Regions from separate parts of the Paenibacillus gansuensis genome, predicted to be linked through region 1. Evidence: riboswitches for the same ligand, from Rfam matches in the RefSeq annotation. Region 1 holds a riboswitch; the other holds the start of a gene.

Region 1 (4,445 bases):
CAAGTTCAGGGTGAGCATTTTCATTAGTTCCGTTTCTTTTCATTAGTGTTTTTTATGTGGTATTACTTTGTTTAGGTATTTACGGCTTTATCCTGTTCGTCAAACTGGCGAGGCGCGGCATCAAGGCTTTGGATATTTACATTTCGAAAAACTCAGGCGCTCAGCGGATCGATATGAACAGGGGGCAATAGAGGGATGTTGTGTATGTTTGTTTGTTTATGTTTTATAGCAGTTTCGACATTTGCCTTTAGGAGGGCTGGGATGACCAACCCATATTCTAAAGGATTGTTCCTTGCTATCCTGTTATCCATTGTATCGGTTATCACTCTTGCTCAAAACTATACCCAAAGCCTAATTCCAGAAGCAAACGACGGAATAGGCATTTCAAACTCTCTGGCTTATTGGATTATTGGAGCTGACGGATGGTCAATAGACAGCTTCCGGGACGCCTACCAGAATTCAATATATGTCAGTCTTCTTCTAGTTGCTGTATATCCAATTGTGTTAATTTATGAATCAAGATTCAAAAAGAGATAAACCAGAGTGTGGGGCAGCAGTGTGAAAGATAGGTCAAAGATAGGATACAAATAGTTAGTTTGCAGTCAGATAGTTGGTTGAAGCGACTGGTTGGCGGCTAACGAATCTGAGGCACCTTATTTGATGTGTTTTGAGTAACTTTCTGCTCTAACGAATCGAGGGAACCTTATTTGACCAGTTTCGGAGGTTTGGGCTTGATAAAAGAACAAATAAGGTGGCTGCGATTCGTTAGAATTTCAAATCGGCTAATTTGGGCGAAATAAGGTGTCTGTGATTCGTTAGGATTTTCAAAGTGGCTGATTTGGACGAGTTAAGATGTGTAGGGCGTTTAGCATGCCGGATGTTTCAACAGCCTAGCTAGCCGGAACCCTACATTCCGACATGCTAGCTGGAAGTCTGAAGCGGAACAGTAGCGACCAAGTCGCTCGCACCCGCCAGCGGTAGAACTGGCACCCACGCGCCAAAAAGGACCCTCTCGGGTCCCTTAAGAGAAAGTTTATAGTTATTTGGAAGCGGCCAGGTGTTCCGCCAATCTGTCCCAAGTCTCCGTAATGCCTTGCAGCATACCCATATCCATCACGGCTTTCAGTTCTTCCGGCGTATTGTAGCGGGTTCTGCTTACAAGTTTCGTTTGACCGTTCTCGTCAAGAAGTTCCATGGTCGTGATGGATGTAGGCATCCCTTCCACAATGTTTCCATCGGCATCGGAGAAAGAATCGGAATAAACGATTCTGTTCGGTTCGTCGATTTCGTGGTAAGTTGCAATACCCCAAGATTCCATGCCGTAGAAATCCCCCTGATTCTCATCCATACACTTCATGCAATAGTGCCAGGTTCCGCCGGGACGGAAGTCCACGCGGCATACGCTGAGAATCCATCCTCGAGGTCCCCACCAATGCTTCAGATGTTCTTCTTTCGAGAAAGCCTGAAACACCAGTTCACGGGGGGCGTCAAATACACGCTCCAGAATCAGATCATTGCCTTCCACACGGGACACCATTTGATTTGCTGCATTTGCTTGGGACATTGTTCATTACCTCCAATAAAGTAGTAGATGAATGCAAATTCCGGGGACACTGGACCGAAGGCCTTTATTTCGAGTCCCCATTCTTTCCTTGCAATTCGCGCAAATAATCGTCCAGCCGGTTGAACCGGTCCTCCCAAAGGCTGCGGAACGAAGTGATCCATTCTTCCATCTCCAGGAACGGTTTCGGGCTCAGCTTATAAAATCGCTTATTTGCACTGGGCTGCACTTCCACCAACCCGGATTCATTCAGTACGCGAAGATGTTTGGAAACCTGCGGTTGCTGCAGCCCCAGACGTTCGGCAATTTCGCCTACGGTCAGAGGCCCCTCCCGAAGCAATTCAACGATCTGATACCGGTTGGGCTCGGCGAGTGCGCTCAAAGTTGTTAATTTCACGCCCATAGCAACTGCTCCTCTCTGATACAAATATACATTAAAGGGAATATTCCTGTCAAGGAATATTTGGTTGTTTTTTCCGCTAATCCCATTTCGTAATTCATCCGGTCGTCTGTTTTCCGCATGGCCCCGCTAAATTAAGGAAGTCGCTAGATACGTAGGACGTTTGGGGAAACAGTGAATTAGGCCTATTTTTCAAAAGACAGTTTACAAATTTTCTCTGTTCCTGTATTCTTGGGATGAATTGAATATGTTTCACGGGGGCTCGGAGAACCGGGCTGAGAGGAGTGCTGATACGGCGCTCGACCGTTATACCTGAACTGGATAATGCCAGCGGAGGAATGAAGCCTAGAGAACGTGACTACGGGACCGCTTGTTTATGCTTGCGGTCTTTTTCTGTTTTGTTGCGTTGATCGAAACCAAGGGTGGACCTCTATCTATGTACCGTCCGCATGCATGTGCGGAATCATGAGAAGGAGGTTTTTTGCTGTGTCCAAAAAGGGAGAAGAAGCGGTAATCGGCGGGAGCGGAGAGAATAATAGGCTGATTCAGCCGTTTCCGGCAAGCCGGAAAGTGTATGTGGAAGGGGAAACGGAGACAGTTCGGGTGCCGATGAGGGAGATTCGGCTGAGCCCGACCCGGCTGGCTGATGCAGAAGAGGAGAACTTGCCTGTTCGAGTATATGATACGAGCGGCCCCTACACGGATGATGCGTATCAAGCGGACATTCGCAAAGGCTTGCCGGCAGGCAGGTATGAATGGATCCGGTCCCGCGGGGATGTAGAAGAGTATGAAGGCCGTACAGTGAAACCGGAAGACAATGGGCTTGCGGCAGGCAAAGTAGGGGATGCGGCGGATGTGTTTCCTTCGAACAGAAGGAGGCCATTCAGGGCCAAGGCGGGGGGGAACGTCACTCAAATACATTATGCCCGACGCGGGATCATTACGCCGGAAATGGAGTTTGCCGCGATCCGGGAGCAGGTCGATCCTGAATTTGTCCGCAGCGAAATTGCCAGAGGACGGGCGATTCTGCCGAACAACGTGAATCACCCGGAGAGCGAGCCGATGGTGATTGGGAAGCACTTTTTGGTGAAAATCAATGCGAATATCGGAAATTCCGCCGTCACCTCTTCGATCGAGGAGGAAGTGGAGAAGATGACCTGGGCGGTCCGCTGGGGCGCGGACACCATTATGGATTTGTCGACGGGGCGGAACATACATACTACCCGCGAGTGGATTCTCCGGAACAGCCCTGTTCCTGTAGGGACGGTTCCGTTGTATCAGGCTCTGGAAAAGGTAGGCGGGAAGGCGGAAGAGCTGACTTGGGAAATTTACCGGGACACGCTGATTGAGCAGGCGGAGCAGGGTGTGGATTATTTTACGATTCATGCGGGTGTCCTTCTGCGGTACATACCGATGACGGCCAAGCGCTTGACGGGCATCGTGTCCCGCGGCGGTTCGATCATGGCGTCCTGGTGCCTGGCTCATCATAAGGAGAATTTTTTGTATACGCATTTTGAGGAAATCTGCGAAATTATGAAAGCTTACGATATCGCATTCTCGTTAGGTGACGGGCTGCGGCCGGGATCGATCGCCGATGCCAATGACGAGGCGCAGTTCGCGGAGCTGCAGACGCTGGGGGAGTTGACGGACATCGCCTGGCGGCACGACGTCCAGCTGATGGTGGAGGGGCCGGGCCATGTCCCGATGCACAAAATCAAGGAGAATATGGACCTGCAGGCGGACATCTGCAAGGAAGCCCCGTTTTACACGCTGGGCCCGCTGACGACCGACATCGCGCCGGGCTACGATCATATCACTTCGGCCATCGGCGCTGCGATGATCGGTTCCTTCGGAACTTCCATGCTGTGCTATGTCACCCCGAAAGAGCATCTGGGTCTGCCGAACAAAGAGGATGTAAGGGAAGGCGTCGTCACTTACAAGATCGCCGCACACGCCGCTGATTTGGCCAAAGGCCATCCGGGAGCGCAGGAACGGGACGACGCGCTGTCTAAAGCGCGGTTCGAATTCCGCTGGCGCGACCAGTTCAACTTGTCGCTCGATCCGGAACGCGCGATGTCCTATCACGACGAGACGCTGCCTGCCGAAGGTGCGAAGACGGCGCATTTTTGCTCGATGTGCGGGCCTAAGTTTTGTTCGATGCGAATTACGCAGGATATCAGGGAGTATGCAAAGCAGCACGGATTGGAGGACGGCGAGGCCTTCGAGCGCGGTATGCGGGAGAAGGCGGAAGAGTATACGGGGAGCCGGGGGTGAGCGGGGTGGTCTGGTTAAGCAGCAGGGAGGCGGAGGGGGACTCGCAGGAAAGTGATTCGCGGGAACAGCACTTGAAGGGACCGGACTTGCAGGAACGAGACTTGCGGAAGAAGGACTCGCAGGAACGGGGAGAAACGAGGTTGGAAGCGGAGGCAACACCTAGGTCCACATCCGGCCTTGCGGAGTTGCATGTGGTGTCCGACGGGAAGC
Region 2 (4,445 bases), on a different contig from region 1:
TTCTCCCGCTGCGTGAGCGGCCGGCCGGTGACGTCCACTACGATTTTGCCGCCCGCTAGGCCCAGAATACGGCTTGCATAGCGCTGCGCGAACTCGGCGTTGTGCATCGTGCAGATGACGGTAGCTTTGTCGCGTTGGCAGACGTATCTGAAATCCTGCATGACTCTTTCCGCTCCGGCGGGATCAATCCCCGAGATGGGCTCGTCGGCAAAAATAACCTTAGCCCGCTGCACAAATCCCCTTGCCAGCGCAATCCGCTGCCTTTCTCCGCCGCTGAGCTTTTCGGCAGCCATGGACGCTTTATCCAGCAGCCCGACATTCTCCAAATAATCCATAGCGTTAGCATATTCTTCAGTGGATACCCTGCCGGTCATTAGCCGCCAAATAGGAGTATGGAACAGCCTTCCGCGCAGGACGTTCTTCAAAGCGCTTTTCCTCGGCTGTACATCGGCTTTCTCTTCCAAAAACGCCCAGTGTTTGTTCAGCTTCAGTTTTTCGAGCCAGCCGGCCTTCGAAATATCCTTCCCTTCATAAATGTATTGCCCCTCGTCCCAAGCTTCACGGAGTGCAAGGCACTTTAAAAAGGTAGTTTTACCGCTCCCGCTGGCGCCTAACACCGCAACGAATTCACCTTCATTAATTTCAAGGCTGATTTTGGTAAGTATCGGCTGATGCTGGATCTCTTTCGTCAAGTTACGGATTATCATCGAATCATTCTCCCTCGGAACCAAAACGGTTACGCTTACAGTTTAGATGTACTCATTATAGCATGTACCGACCGGGTTGGGACAACCGGGCCGCCTATTCGTGAAGAGATGCCCTGAATGCGTATGCGGATAGTTTCTTTCACAACTGATCCGTCGGAGATGCGGCAGAGTGGGACTCGCCGGAAAAAAAACAAACGGCCCTAAGGCCGTTCTCCCATCCGACAATTCAGTTAGTCAGCAAGCAGTAAACCTAGTGCCTCACCCATATTCACTCTGCTTCCTACCTTGAGATCTTCCCTTGGGGCAAACGTATCGTCTTCCATCAATAACACGACGGTTGATCCGAACTGGAAGTAGGCTAATTCCTGGCCCTTGTGTAATGATTTCACAGTCTCATCGGTAAATTTAATGCTGCTGACGTTCATGGCACCGACCTTGACTACCGCTACTTCGCCGCCTGCATGCCGGATATACGAGATCAGCCTCTCATTGCGGCTCAGCACCCGGGGCATGTGCCTCAGGCCGAAATCATTCACCGGATATACTTTGCCGGGAATGTGTTCCGTTTCTACGATCTCGCCGCCAACCGGCGTATGGATCCGATGATAATCCGTCGGGCTCAGGTAAAGCACATAGTAGAAGCCGTGCTTGTAGTTTTCTTGTCTAGGTGAGTAGTGGAGCAGCTCTTCGAGCGTATAATCCTGCCCCTTCACATTCAGGATCGTACCGTCCTGAATGGCTCCCATTCCGGTAATCAGCGCGTCGACCGGGCTGACCAATGCGGATGTATCTTCAGTAATCGGCCGGAGTCCCGGCTTCAGACGGCGCGTAAAAAATTCATTCAGCGATTGATATTCATGGACGGCTTTCTCCGCGTCTTCCAGGCGGATACCGTAAATTTTAGCGAAGCGGGGAATCAGTTTCCGGCTGGCACGCGAGGCGGCAAATGAACCGGTGATTCTGGAAATAAACTTGCGCGAAGAGAGTTCGGTTAACATTCGCATTGCAGATTTCATCATGGTCTTCGTTCACCTGTTCCTTCTCTTTCAATCCATCTATTTACTTACCACATGAAAATGCATAAATATAAGGGGTTTGACCTCTACAGAGGTTTATCTCATCTTGACATAATTTCAGGGACAAATCAATGGATACCGTGCCGGAAAGCATCCGCCCGCAGACCTGAAAACCATGGCAAGGCAAAGAAAAAAAGGCCTGCATAGGCCTTCATTCTTAGCAGCATATTTCTATGGAACTACTATCTAAGAGGCATGGCGCGGATGAGAACGGCTCTGCGGTTTCTCATATTCTCTGCACGAAAGGCAGGCAGCAGCATTGACGTTAATCGGATACGAGGACCCGGAAAACTTGGTGCACTGGATGGGAGCTTTGGATTCGGGATCAGTAGAGATGAGAGTACAATAGCTGCAGGGAGAAATTAATTCAGTCGTCACTTTCAGCAAATCGGATTTAATCTGCTTCAATACGTCCATGAACACGCTCCTGACCTAAATGAAAATGAGGTCTGTCGTCCATCTCCTAATATTTTCTATATATTTCTAAATTATAATGTAACACAAAAGTTTGGTATTGGTAACTGTTTGTTAGTAGAATGTCAGATTTCTACAATGAAGTTTTTGTAAATGAGAATATACTTTACTCTTAGCACGGGATTGACGGGTACACCGTTTCATTGTATCCTTGTAACGAACTGAATATGGAAATACGGGAGCTCGATGAAGTCGGGCTGAGAGTGCGGCCGCCTGCCGCTGACCGTCAATCTGAACTGGATAATGCCAGCGGAGAGAATTTCACGGTACACCGCCGTTTGGCGTACCGTCCTATTAGACCGCAGATGGAGATCCTTGGGGTCTTTTTTGTTGTCTGAGCGGGCGAATCTCTCATTTCCATGATCAACAAACATATATGGGGAGATGAAGGTTATGAACAAATGGATGCGGCAAACATCTGCAATTCTCGTGGCTGCAGCTTTGCTGCTTGCGGGATGCGGCACAGCGAAGAAAGAGGAGACGGGCAATGCTGCGGCTCCGGCTAAGCTTACCGATGTAAAAGTGGTGCTCGACTGGACGCCTAACACGAATCACACCGGACTCTATGCGGCCCGGGACTTAGGTTACTATAAAGAGCTGGGATTAAATGTGGAGATCATTCAGCCGGGCCAGAGCGGCGCCGATCAGATGGTTGCCACGGGCAGCGCAGACTTCGGGGTAAGCTATCAGGAAGGCGTGACGCTGGCGCGGATGCAGAATGTGCCCATCGTTTCGCTGGCGGCTGTCATACAGCATAACACCTCAGGCTTTGCCGCTCCGGCTGCGCTGAACATCAAGACGCCGAAGGATTTTGAAGGCAAAACTTACGGAGGCTGGGGTTCTCCAGCAGAAGAAGCGGTGATCGACTCTTTGATGCGCACGGAGAATGCCGATGTGAAGAAAGTAAAAATCGTGAACGCGGGCGATGCTGACTTTTTTACCATGACCAAGAAAGATATAGATTTTGCCTGGATCTATTATGCATGGACCGGTGTGGAAGCGGAGCTCCGCGGAGAAAAGATCGATATGGTTTATTTGAACAAGTATTCGAAGAAACTGGATTACTATACACCGGTTCTCATCACAAACGAGAAGCATGTCAAAGAACAGTCCGAACTTGTCAAAACATTTATGGCGGCGACCGCGAAGGGATATCAGTATGCGATAGATCATCCTTCCGAGGCTGCCGAGCTGCTGATCAAGGCCGTTCCGGATTTGAACGCGGACCTTGTCCGGGCTTCCCAGAAATGGCTGAGCCCGAAATATCAGGACGACGCTCCCCGATGGGGCGAGCAGAAGCTGGAAGTGTGGAAGGGCTATGCGGAATGGATGTATGAGAACAAGCTGATGGAGAAGCAGCTTGATGCGGAATCCGCGTTTACCAATGACTTCTTGCCTTCAAAATAATAGATAACTTAAGGAGATGAATCCTACTATGGCTACTACGCTGTTAAGTATACAAATCATACCGAGCGTTCCCGGGGGCGGCGACGTGATTCCTTATGTGGACCGTGCGATTGAAATCATTCAGCGTTCCGGCGTAAAGCATCAGGTGAATGCGCTGGAAACGACGATGGAAGGCGAACTTCCGCAGCTGCTGGACATTGTAAAGGACATGAACGATGCGATGGTGGAAGCAGAATGTCCGAGCATCATTTCGCAGATCAAAATCCTGCATAAGCCGGACGGAGCATCCATGGACAAGTTGACGGAGAAATACAGATAACATGAACGGACACCGCAATCGGCCTTTATGGTCCGCCCTGGCCGGGATCGCCGCATTTCTGCTGATCTGGCAGGCGGCGACCTCGGTCTTTGCCATATCGGAGTGGCTGCTCCCCAGTCCTTGGCAGGTCGCCAAGGAGGCGTTCGTCTCGGCGGACCGCGTGTGGATGCACAGCCAATCTACAGCGATGCTGGCGGCAGGCGGCTTTGCCTTGAGTGTCGCAATGGGACTTCTCTGCGCCGTGCTGCTGCATCTGTTTCCCCTGCTCAGGGAACTGGCACAGCCCTTTCTCATCTTATCCCAAAGTGTGCCGAGCATTGTGCTTGCCCCATTGCTTGTGCTGTGGCTGGGTTTCGGCATAATGCCAAAGCTGGTCATTATTGTGCTGGTCTGCTTCTTTCCGGTATTGATCGCCGCCCTTGGCGGGTTCGCTCAGGCTGACCGGACTATGCTGCAGTATCT

What was found. Region 1 has a riboswitch for thiamine pyrophosphate ahead of thiC (phosphomethylpyrimidine synthase ThiC). Riboswitches for the same ligand answer to the same signal wherever they lie in the genome.
Region 2: another riboswitch for thiamine pyrophosphate. It lies ahead of ACFSUF_RS07885 (ABC transporter substrate-binding protein); the one in region 1 lies ahead of thiC (phosphomethylpyrimidine synthase ThiC).

The regions. Positions count from the first base shown of each region.
Region 1 is NZ_JBHUME010000002.1:311,079-315,523, reverse strand. It holds gene ACFSUF_RS01670 (hypothetical protein) at 262-537, shown strand; gene ACFSUF_RS01665 (SRPBCC domain-containing protein) at 1,040-1,564, opposite strand; gene ACFSUF_RS01660 (ArsR/SmtB family transcription factor) at 1,629-1,964, opposite strand; TPP riboswitch at 2,206-2,318, shown strand; gene thiC (phosphomethylpyrimidine synthase ThiC) at 2,502-4,235, shown strand; gene ACFSUF_RS01650 (thiamine phosphate synthase) at 4,232-4,445, shown strand, end outside.
Region 2 is NZ_JBHUME010000007.1:19,369-23,813, forward strand. It holds gene ACFSUF_RS07870 (ATP-binding cassette domain-containing protein) at 1-707, opposite strand, end outside; gene asd (archaetidylserine decarboxylase) at 938-1,726, opposite strand; gene ACFSUF_RS07880 (hypothetical protein) at 1,970-2,200, opposite strand; TPP riboswitch at 2,423-2,532, shown strand; gene ACFSUF_RS07885 (ABC transporter substrate-binding protein) at 2,651-3,664, shown strand; gene ACFSUF_RS07890 (thiamine-binding protein) at 3,693-3,983, shown strand; gene ACFSUF_RS07895 (ABC transporter permease) at 3,985-4,445, shown strand, end outside.